2 regions of the Cellulomonas sp. Marseille-Q8402 genome follow, and region 1 is predicted to be linked to the other one. Evidence: predicted binding sites of a transcription regulator. Region 1 holds the regulator's gene; the other holds the start of a gene.
The links. The regulator Rex, encoded in region 1, represses fermentation and respiration genes when NADH is low (regulators of the CRP and FNR family bind a similar motif). The targets are predictions, from matches to a motif close to CTTGTGAANNNNTTCACAAG.
Positions count from the first base shown of each region.

Region 2: the regulator Rex is predicted to act here: its motif matches at 2,685-2,704, upstream of pflB (formate C-acetyltransferase).

Region 1 covers NZ_CBCPLX010000002.1:464,521-470,147, forward strand. Annotated here, with positions in the region: gene ACWPWW_RS13120 (N-acetyltransferase family protein) at 1-92, opposite strand, end outside; gene ACWPWW_RS13125 (HAD family hydrolase) at 89-925, opposite strand; gene ACWPWW_RS13130 (glutaredoxin family protein) at 960-1,253, shown strand; gene ACWPWW_RS13135 (redox-sensing transcriptional repressor Rex) at 1,269-1,934, shown strand; gene ACWPWW_RS13140 (YceI family protein) at 2,054-2,608, opposite strand; gene ACWPWW_RS13145 (MarR family winged helix-turn-helix transcriptional regulator) at 2,739-3,296, shown strand; gene ACWPWW_RS13150 (histidine phosphatase family protein) at 3,339-3,995, shown strand; gene ACWPWW_RS13155 (TlpA family protein disulfide reductase) at 3,992-4,591, shown strand; gene ACWPWW_RS13160 (cytochrome c biogenesis CcdA family protein) at 4,588-5,463, shown strand; gene resB (cytochrome c biogenesis protein ResB) at 5,465-5,627, shown strand, end outside.
Region 2 covers NZ_CBCPLX010000001.1:121,227-126,853, forward strand. Annotated here, with positions in the region: gene ACWPWW_RS00570 (glycogen debranching N-terminal domain-containing protein) at 1-468, shown strand, start outside; gene dxs (1-deoxy-D-xylulose-5-phosphate synthase) at 573-2,453, shown strand; gene pflB (formate C-acetyltransferase) at 2,735-5,002, shown strand; gene pflA (pyruvate formate-lyase-activating protein) at 5,095-5,627, shown strand, end outside.

The sequences.
Region 1 (5,627 bases):
GACGGCGGGCACGCGAGCGGGAACGTGACGGCGGCGAGGGCGGCGAGCGGGTCGGCCTCGCCGGCGCGGGCAGCACGGACGGCGACGGTCACCGGCCGCCCCAGCGGGACCGGACGGCGCGGCGCACGGCCCGGAAGATCAGCCCGGCGACCCACGCCGACCCCGCGACGGTGGCGGCGTCCACGCCGCGGCGGGTGGCGTTGCGGCGGCCGCGGAACTCGCGCATCGGCCAGCCGACCTCGGCCGCGTGCTTGCGCAGCCGCCCGTCGGGGTTGATGGCGCAGGGGAAGCCGACCTCGGACAGGATCGGCACGTCGTTGGTGGAGTCGCCGTAGGCGAAGGACTGCGACAGGTCGAGCCCCTCGCGGTCGGCGATCGCGCGGACGGCGGAGGCCTTGGCCTTGCCGTGCAGCAGGTCGCCGACCAGGCGGCCGGTGTAGAAGCCGTCGGTGTGCTCGGCGATGGTCCCGAGCGCACCGGTGGCGCCGAGCCGGCGGGCGATGATCTCGGCGATCTCGACGGGCGTGGCGGTGACGAGCCAGACCTCGTGCCCGGCGCGCAGGTGCTGGTCGAGCAGGCGCTGGGTGCCGGGGAAGATGCGCAGCGAGAGGACCTCGTCGTAGATGTCCTCGGCGATGGCGACGACCTCGGCGACGGACCGGCCCCGCATGATCTCGAGCGCGCGCTGGCGGACCTCGTCGATCTGCTGCCGGTTCTCGCCGAACGTCAGGTAGCGGATCTGGTGCACGGCGAACCGGACGATGTCGCCCCGCTGGAAGAAGCCGCGCCGGTACAGGCCGACGGCCAGGTGGAACGAGCTGGCACCGCGGATGATCGTGTTGTCCACGTCGAAGAAGGCGGCCACGCGGCCCGGCTGCACGGCCGTGCTGGCGCCGGGCAGGGTGGGCTCGGTGGGCTCGGGCACGCCGCCACTGTAGCCAGATGCCTAGGCTCGTGCCGTGCCGACCCCCACCGAGCCGTCCGTGACCCCCGCCGCCCGCGTCGTGCTGTTCGCCCGGCCGGGCTGCCACCTGTGCGACGCCGCCCGTGACGTGGTGCGGGACGTGGCGGCCGCCCACGGCGAGACCTGGGCGGAGGTGGACGTCGACGCCGGGGGCACGGCGCCGGACGGCCGCCCGCTGGCCGACGCGTACGGGGAGCTGCTGCCGGTGGTCGAGGTCGACGGCGTGCGCGTCGGCTACTGGCAGATCGACCCCGACCGGCTCGGCGACGCCCTGACCGGCGCGCGGTAGGCCTACCCTGTGGTCGTGCGAGCCCTGCCGCCGACGACCGTCGCCCGCCTCCCGGGATACCTGCGCTCCCTCGGCGGGCTCGCGTCCGAGGGGGTCACCACGACCTCCTCCGACCAGCTCGCCGAGCTCGTGGGTGCGTCCCCCGCCCAGCTGCGCAAGGACCTGTCGTACCTCGGTGCGGGCGGCCGGCGCGGCGTCGGCTACGAGGTGGACCACCTCCGCAAGCAGATCGCGCAGGCCCTCGGCATGGCCGAGGAGCGCCAGGTCGTCATCGTCGGCATCGGCAACCTGGGCCAGGCGCTCGCGAACTACTCCGGCTTCGCGGACCGCGGCTTCGTGCTGGTCGGCCTGTTCGACGCGGACCCGGACCTGGTGGGCACGACCGTCGGCGGGCACGTCGTGCAGCACGTCGACCACCTCGAGAAGGTCGTCGCGGAGGCCGAGGCCAGCATCGCGGTCGTCGCGACGCCGGCGTCCGCCGCGCAGGCCACCACGGACCGCCTCGTCGCGGCGGGCGTGACCGGGGTGCTGAACTTCGCGCCGCGCACCGTGCGGGTGCCGGAGGGCGTGGACGTGCGCGAGGTCGACCTGGGGTCGGAGCTGCAGATCCTCGGCTTCCACGCCCGCCAGCGCTCCACCCGCCCCGACGCGCTCCCCGAGCCGGTCCCCGCGGTCGACTGACCGCGCCGCCGACGCCGGCCCGACGCCGGGCCGGTGTCGGTACGACGAAGGGCCCGATCGCGGCAGGGGGTGCGCGATCGGGCCCTTCGGCTCGGTGGCCCGGTGACCCGGGCGCGAGATCAGGCCTGCTTGATGGCCGAGATCTCGAGGGAGATGACGACCTTGTCGGACACCAGGACGCCGCCGGCCTCGAGGGCCGCGTTCCAGGTGATGCCGAAGTCCTTGCGGGAGATCGTCACGGAGGCGGAGAAGCCGGCGCGCTGGTTGCCGAACGGGTCGGTGGCGGAGCCGCCGAACTCGGTGGCCAGGTCGACCGACTTGGTCACGCCGTTGATGGTGAGGTCGCCGGTGACGACGTAGTCCTCGCCGTCGGTGGCCACGGAGGTCGAGGCGAAGGTCCACTCGCCGAACTTCTCCAGGTCGAAGAAGTCGGCCGACTTGAGGTGGCCGTCGCGGCCCGCGTCGCCGGTGTTGATGGTCGACGGGTCGAGCGCGGCGGTGACGCCGGAGAGCGCGAGGTCCTCGGCGACGGTGATGGTGCCGGAGGTCACCGCGACGGTGCCGCGGACCTTGGAGATGCCTGCGTGGCGGACGGTGAAGGCCGCCTCGGTGTGCGAGGGGTCGATCGTCCAGGTGCCGGCGGTGAGGGCGGTGGGGAGCGTCGTGGTCGACATGAGGTGCCTCCTGCTAGATGGTTGAAGCATCAACTGCGGTTAGTTGAGATTTCTACTACAGTGGCGTCCGCTGCGCAAGGCCGTGGGACGATCAGCGCCCGACGTCACAGCGCGCGCGGAGGAGGACGGCATGGCGAGCACGACCGAGGCGGTGGGGACGACGTCGCAGCACCCGCGGAGCACTCGGACCGACGACGAGGTCCGCTGGCTGTCGGCGGACGAGCAGCGCGCGTGGCGGGCCTACCGCGACGGCACCGCCCGCCTGCTCGACGTCCTGGCGCACGACCTGGAGGAGTCCTCCGGCCTGTCCCTCGGCGAGTACGAGGTGCTGGTCCGGCTCTCCGAGGCGCCGCAGCGCACGCTGCGGATGTCGGAGCTGGCCGGTGAGCTCGCGCACTCCCGGAGCCGCCTGACGCACACCGTCCGCCGCATGGAGGCCGCCGGCCTCGTCGAGCGCGCCCCCTGCCTGGAGGACGCGCGTGGCGTGAACTGCCGGATGACGGAGCACGGCTGGCGGCGGCTGGTCGACGCCGCCCCCGCGCACGTCGAGTCGGTGCGCGCCCGCCTCGTGGACGTGCTGTCGCCTGCGCAGATGCAGGCGCTCGGCGACGCGATGGCGGCCGTCGGCGCGGCGCTCCAGGCCCGGTGCGACGCCGCGGCCGAGGCGGCGGAGGCCCCGGGCCGCTAGCGGTGGGCCCGACCACCCAGGTGGGTTTGCGAGACTGACCCCATGGTCGCCACCACCATCCACCTCATGCGGCACGGTGAGGTCCACAACCCCAGCGGCGTGCTCTACGGGCGTCTCCCCGGGTACCACCTGTCCGAGCGCGGTCAGGAGATGGCCGAGCGCGTCGCCGCGCACGTGTCCGGCGGGCTCGACGCGCCGCGCCGCGACATCACCGTGCTGATCGCCTCCCCGTTGCAGCGCGCCCAGGAGACGATGGCGCCGATCGCCGCCGCCCTCGACCTCCCGGTGCGGACCGACGAGGGGCTGCTCGAGGCGGAGAACCACTTCCAGGGCCTGACGTTCGGCGTCGGCGACGGCTCGCTGCGGCACCCGCGGCACTGGCCGATGCTGGTGAACCCGTTCCGCCCGTCCTGGGGCGAGCCGTACCGCCGGCAGGTCGGGCGGATGCTCGCCGTCGTCGACAGCGCCCGCCAGGCCGCCCGCGGCCACGAGGCGCTGCTCGTCAGCCACCAGCTCCCGATCTGGGTGACCCGGCTCGCCCTCGAGGACCGCCGGCTGTGGCACGACCCGCGCCGCCGGCAGTGCTCGCTCGCGTCGCTGACCAGCCTGGTCTACGAGGACGACCACCTGGTGCGGATCTCCTACACGGAGCCGGCCGCCGACCTGCTGCCCGGCGCCTCCGCCGTGGCGGGCGCATGACCCCGCACCGGAACCGGGCGGGCGCCCTGGCGCTCGCCGTCGGCGCCGTGCTCGCGCTCGCGGGCTGCAGCACCGGCGGCGGGACGGGCGACGACGCCGACGTCACCGACCAGGGCTACGTGTCCGGCGACGGCTCGTTCACCCAGTGGGCCGTCGACGACCGCGAGGGCCCCGTCGAGGTCGCCGGCACGGACTACGCGGGCCAGGCCGTCGACGTGGCGGACTGGCGCGGCGACGTCGTCGTGCTGAACACCTGGTACGCGGCGTGCCCGCCGTGCCGGGAGGAGGCACCCGACCTGGTGGACATCGCGAACGAGTACGCGGACTCCGGCGTGCACCTGCTCGGCATCAACGGGGTCGACGACGCCGGTGCGGCCGAGCCGTTCCAGAACGGCTTCGACGTGCCCTACCCGAGCATCGACGACCGCGACAAGCACGCCATCGCCGCGCTGCAGGGCATCGTCCCGATCCAGGCGACGCCGACGACGGTCGTGCTGGACCGCGAGGGCAAGGTCGCCGCGCGGATCGTCGGGCTGGCCGAGGGGTCGACCCTGCGCGCGCTGGTCGACGAGGTGCTGGCCGAGGACGCCGCGTGACCCTCGCCGACGTGGGGGAGTCGTTCGCGCAGGCCGCGACGTCCGGGTCGCTGATCGCCGCCGTGCCGGTGGCGGTGCTGGCCGGGCTGGTGTCGTTCGCGTCGCCGTGCGTGCTGCCGCTCGTGCCCGCCTACGTCGGCTACGTCGGCGGCATGTCCGCCGCGTCGGCGCCGACCCCGTCGCGGCGGCCGCGCGTCGCCGCCGGCACGCCCGGGCTCGACCTCGCCGCGAACCTCCCCGCGCAGCCCGCCCTGACCCGCGCCGAGGAGCCGCCCGCCCCGGCGTCCCGCGGCCGCCTGGTGCTCGGCGTGCTGCTGTTCGTCGCCGGGTTCACCGCGGTGTTCCTGGCGTACGGCTCGCTCGCAGGCACGCTCGGGTCGTTCCTGCTGCGCTGGCAGGACCCGGTGTCCCGGGTGCTCGGCGTCGGCGTGCTGGTGATGGGGCTCGCGTTCCTCGGCGTCCTGCCGTTCTTCCAGCAGGACCGCCGGCCGCTGCTCGCGCCGCGCGCGGGCCTGTGGGGCGCGCCCGTGCTCGGCGTGACGTTCGGCATCGGCTGGACGCCCTGCATCGGCCCGACGCTCGCCGCGATCCTCCTGCTGTCGCTCGACGGCGGGTCCGCCGGCCGCGGCGCGCTGCTCGCGCTCGCGTTCTGCGCCGGCCTGGGCCTGCCGTTCGTCGCCGTGGCGCTCGGGCTGCAGCGCAGCCGCCGCGCGCTCGACTGGCTCGCCCGGCACCGCCTCGCGGTGATGCGCGTCGGCGGCGCCCTCCTGCTCCTGCTCGGGGCCGCCCTGGTCACCGGGCTCTGGTCCACCTGGGCGACCTGGCTGCAGGGCCTGCTCACCGGTGCCGGTCCCTTCGTCCCGGCGGTATGAGATGACGCACGACCGACCCACGACCGACCCCGCGCCCCGCGGCTACACGCCCGAGGGGCTCGAGGACGCGTTCAGCGCGGGCGCCCCGGCGACCCCTGCCCCGGCGGCTCCGGGCGAGGCCCCGCAGCTGCCGTCGCTGGGCGTCGTCGGCTGGCTGCGCTGGG
Region 2 (5,627 bases), on a different contig from region 1:
GCCGGGTCCGCCGGCTACTGGCCGCTGCGCTACCACGGCGGCGCGGTGTGGCCGCACGACACGGCGATCGTCGTGCAGGGCCTGGCCCGCGCGGGGCACGCCCGCGAGGCGGCGGCGCTGGCCGAGGGCCTGCTCGCGGCCGCGCAGGACTTCGACGACCGGCTGCCCGAGCTGTACGGCGGCGACGCCCGGGGCTCCGTGCCGCGCGTGGTGCCGTACCCGGCGGCGTGCCGGCCGCAGGCGTGGTCCGCGGCGGCGGCGGTGTCCGTGCTCGGCGCGGCGCTCGGCCTGCGTCCCGACGTCCCGGGCGGGCGGCTGGACGTCGCACCCCCCGCGCCCGCGCCGCTGGGTGCGGTCCGCGTGCGCGGGCTGCGGCTCGCCGGGCTGCCGCTCGAGGTGCAGGTGCACGCCGACGGCCGCGCCTCGGCCACCGCGGAGGCCGACGTGGCGGTGCACGTCGCGGGGTGATCCCGTGCCGCACCCGCGTGCGGGCGGGCCCGCGGCGAGGTCGCCCCATAGGGTGGGGGCCTCGTGCGCGGGCCGCGCGCACGACGGCGACGGGCGGTGAGGACATGGGGCTGCTGGAGACCATCGGCTCTCCCCGGGACGTCCGGGCGCTGTCGCCCCGGCAGGTGCGGGCGCTGGCCGGCGAGATCCGCGAGTACCTCGTCGACCGTGTCTCCCGCACGGGCGGGCACCTGGGGCCGAACCTCGGGGTCGTCGAGCTCACCCTGGCGCTGCACCGCGTGTTCGACTCGCCGCGGGACACCCTCGTCTTCGACACGGGGCACCAGGCGTACGTGCACAAGCTGCTGACCGGGCGGCAGGACTTCGCCCGGCTGCGCCGCCGCGGCGGGCTGTCCGGCTACCCGAGCCGTGCGGAGTCCGAGCACGACGTCGTCGAGAACTCGCACGCGTCCACCGCGCTGTCCTGGGCCGACGGCATCGCGCGGGCCAACGCCCTGGCGCGCCGCTCCGACCGGCACGTCGTGGCCGTGGTCGGCGACGGCGCGCTCACCGGCGGCATGGCCTGGGAGGCGCTGAACAACATCGCCGACGGCGCCGACCGGCGCCTGGTCGTCGTGGTGAACGACAACGGCCGGTCCTACGCGCCGACGATCGGCGGGCTGGCGCTGCACCTCGACGCCCTGCGCACCACCCGGGGCTACGAGACCGTGCTGTCCTGGGGCAAGCAGGCGCTGCAGCGCTCCGGCCCGCCCGGCCGGGTCGCGTACGACGCGCTGCACGGGCTGAAGAAGGGGATCAAGGACGTCGTCGCCCCGCAGGGCATGTTCGAGGACCTCGGACTCAAGTACGTCGGGCCCGTCGACGGCCACGACGCCGCCGCTGTCGAGTTCGCCCTGCAGCGGGCCCGGGCGTTCGGCGGGCCGGTGATCGTGCACGTCATCACCGAGAAGGGCCGCGGGTACAGCCCGGCCGAGCAGGACGTCGCCGACCGGTTCCACGCCGTCGGGCAGATCCACCCCGAGACCGGCCTGCCCGTGGCGCCGTCCCGGTTCGGCTGGACCGGGGTGTTCGCCGACGAGATCGTCCGGATCGGCCGGCGCCGACCGGACGTCGTGGCCCTGACCGCGGCCATGCTCAACCCGGTCGGGCTCGCCCCGTTCGCGCAGGAGTTCCCGGACCGGACGTTCGACGTCGGCATCGCCGAGCAGCACGCCGTCACGACCGCGGCGGGCATGGCGTTCGCGGGCCTGCACCCGGTGGTCGCCGTGTACGCGACGTTCCTGAACCGGGCGTTCGACCAGGTGCTGATGGACGTCGGCCTGCACCGCGCCGGCGTGACGTTCGTGCTGGACCGCGCCGGGCTGACCGGTGACGACGGGGCGAGCCACAACGGCATGTGGGACCTCGCGATGCTCGGGCTCGTGCCGGGCCTGCGGCTCGCGGCGCCCCGCGACGAGGACACGCTGAGGTCGGCGCTGCGCGCGGCGGTGGACGTCGACGACGCCCCGACGGTGGTGCGCTACCCCAAGGGCGCGCTGACCGAGCCGCTGCCCGCCGTGGACGACGTCGACGGGGTGGACGTCCTGGCCCGGCACGGTGCGCCGGACCGGCCCTCGGTGCTGGTCTGCGGCTTCGGCTCGATGGCCCGCACCGGCCTCGCGCTCGGCGAGCTGCTCGCGGCGCACGGCCTGCGCGTCACCGTCGCCGACCCGCGCTGGGTGCTGCCCGTGCCCGCCGCCCTGGTCAAGCTCGCGGGGGAGCACGACCGCGTCGTCACGATCGAGGACGGCGTCCGCGAGGGCGGCATCGGCTCGGCCCTCGCGCTGCGCGCCCGCGACGCCGGCATCGGCACGCCCGTCCAGGCGTTCGGCGTGCCGCGCCGGTTCCTCGAGCACGCCACCCGCGACGAGCTGCTCACCACCCTGCGCCTCACCCCGCAGGACATCGCCGCCGACGTCCTCGCGGCCCTGACCCCCCGCGCCTGACCCGCAGGGCCCCGCGCGCCTGACCACGCCCGGCTCCCGCCGCCCGCTCCCGCCGCCTCGAGGTCGTCACAACCCGCCGAGGTCGTCAGGCACGAGTGACGACCTCGGCCACGTCTGACGACCTCGCGGTGCCCGGCGCGACGCCGTTCCCGGGCGACGTGAGCGGCGTCACCGTCGCGTCCCCGCCGGTCAGCGCGCCCCCGGGACGGAGGTCCCAAGACATCCCATGACCTCGTGAATAGCGTCACGAGTACGACGCACTCAGCGAGGGAGCCCCACACATGTCCACCACCGCAGTACCTCAGACCGGCACCGACGCCACCGCGGGTGCCTGGGACGGATTCGTCGCCGGACCCTGGTGCGACGGCATCGACGTCCGCGACTTCATCCAGCGCAACTACACGCCGTACACCGGCGACGCCGCGTTCCTCGCCGGGCCGACGGAGCGCACCACGGGCATCTGGGCGAAGCTGTCCGCGATGTTCCCGGCGGAGCGGGCCAAGGGCGTCTACGACATCGACAACCACACCCCGTCGACGATCGTGTCGCACGGCGCCGGCTACATCGACCAGGCCAACGAGCTGATCGTCGGCCTGCAGACCGACGCCCCGCTCAAGCGCGCCATGTTCCCCAACGGCGGCTGGCGCATGGTCGAGAAGTCGCTCGAGACCTACGGCTACGACGTGGACCCCGAGGTCGCGAAGACCTTCACGACCTACCGCAAGACGCACAACGACGGCGTCTTCGACGTGTACCCCCCGAACGTGCGCGCCGCGCGCTCGTCGCACATCATCACCGGCCTGCCGGACGCCTACGGCCGCGGCCGGATCATCGGCGACTACCGCCGCGTCGCGCTGTACGGCGTCGACGCCCTGATCGAGGCCAAGCGCCTGGAGCGCCACGAGCTCGACATGGAGCCGTCCGTCGAGGACGTCATCCGGGACCGCGAGGAGAACGCGGAGCAGATCCGCGCCCTGCAGGAGCTCAAGCGGATGGCCGCCTCGTACGGCTTCGACATCTCCCGGCCGGCGACCACCGCCCACGAGGCGGTCCAGTGGCTGTACTTCGCGTTCCTCGGCGCGGTCAAGGAGCAGAACGGCGCGGCGATGTCGCTGGGCCGCACCTCGACGTTCCTCGACGTGTTCATCCAGCGTGACCTCGCCTCGGGTGCGATCGACGAGCGGTTCGCGCAGGAGCTCATCGACGACTTCGTGATCAAGCTGCGCATCGTGCGGTTCCTGCGCACCACGGAGTACGACAACCTGTTCTCGGGCGACCCGACGTGGGTCACCGAGTCGATCGGCGGCATCGGCGAGGACGGCCGGCCGCTGGTGTCCAAGACGTCGTTCCGGTTCCTGCAGACCCTGTACAACGTCGGCCCGGCCCCGGAGCCGAACCTCACCGTGCTGTGGAGCAACCGGCTGCCGGAGGGCTTCAAGAAGTTCTGCGCGCAGGTGTCCATCGACACCTCCGCGATCCAGTACGAGTCGGACGACCTGATCCGCACCTCGTGGGGCGACGACGCGGCCATCGCGTGCTGCGTGTCCCCGATGCGGGTCGGCAAGCAGATGCAGTTCTTCGGCGCCCGCGTGAACATCGCCAAGGCCCTGCTCTACGCGATCAACGGCGGCCGCGACGAGATCACTGGCAAGCAGGTCGCGCCGGTCAGCGCACCCGTCGTCGGCGACGTGCTCGACTACGACGACGTCGCGGCCAAGTACGACACGCTGCTCGACTGGCTGGCCGAGACCTACGTCGACGCCCTCAACTGCGTGCACTACATGCACGACAAGTACGCGTACGAGCGGCTCGAGATGGCGCTGCACGACCGCACCATCCTGCGCACCATGGCGTGCGGCATCGCCGGCCTGTCCGTCGTCGCCGACTCCCTGTCCGCGATCAGGTACGCCACGGTGCACCCGGTGCGCGACGAGGACGGCCTCGTCACGGACTACGTGATCGAGGGCGACTTCCCGGCCTACGGCAACGACGACGACCGCGCGGACGACATCGCGGTGGAGATCGTGAAGTCGTTCATGGCGAAGATCCGCCAGCACAAGACGTACCGGGACGCGCTGCACACGCAGTCGGTGCTGACCATCACGTCGAACGTCGTCTACGGCAAGGCCACGGGCAACACTCCCGACGGCCGCCGCGCCGGCGAGCCCTTCGCCCCGGGCGCCAACCCGATGAACGGGCGGGACTCGCACGGCATGCTCGCCTCCGCGATGTCGGTCGCGAAGCTGCCGTACTCCGAGGCGATGGACGGCATCTCGCTCACCTCGACGGTCGTGCCCTCGGGCCTCGGCCGCACCAAGGAGGAGCAGGTGGCGAACCTGGTGGGCCTGATGGACGCGTACAACGTGTCGTCCGGGTACCACCTCAACGTCAACGTGCTGAACCGGGACACCCTCGAGGACGCCATGGAGCACCCCGAGAAGTACCCGCAGCTCACCATCCGGGTCTCCGGCTACGCCGTGAACTTCGTCCGGCTCACGCGCGAGCAGCAGCTCGACGTGCTGTCCCGGACGTTCCACGGCGGGGTCTGAGACCCGGGGGTGCCCGCCGGGGGAGCAGCCCCGGCGGGCACCCGCCCCCCACCACCCGACCCACCTGCAGCGGCAACCCGGAGGAGGTCCCGATGACCAGCACCGTCGAGCACGAGGCGCCCGGGTCCGTCCCCGGCCCGCAGGAGGGCGCCCCGGTGATCGAGCTGGGCATCCCCGTCACCGGCGGGTCGCACCACCGCTCCACCTCCGGCACCGCGGGGCTCGAGATCAGCGACGCGGACCGCAGCGAGAGGTTCGCGCAGATGCGCGCCGGGGAGCTCGGGTCGCTGCACTCGTGGGAGCTCGTCACCGCGGTCGACGGCCCCGGCACCCGGCTGACCACCTTCCTGTCGGGCTGCCCGCTGCGCTGCCTGTACTGCCACAACCCCGACACCATGGAGATGCGCCGCGGCGAGCCCGTCCTGGTGACGGAGCTGCTCCGGCGGGTCGAGCGGTACCGCGGCGTGTTCGGCGCGACCGGCGGCGGCCTCACCGTCTCCGGCGGCGAGCCGCTCATGCAGCCGGCGTTCGTGGCGCGCCTCCTGCGCGGCGCGAAGGAGCTCGGCGTGCACACCGCGATCGACACGTCCGGCTACCTCGGCGCGCACTGCACCGACGCGATGCT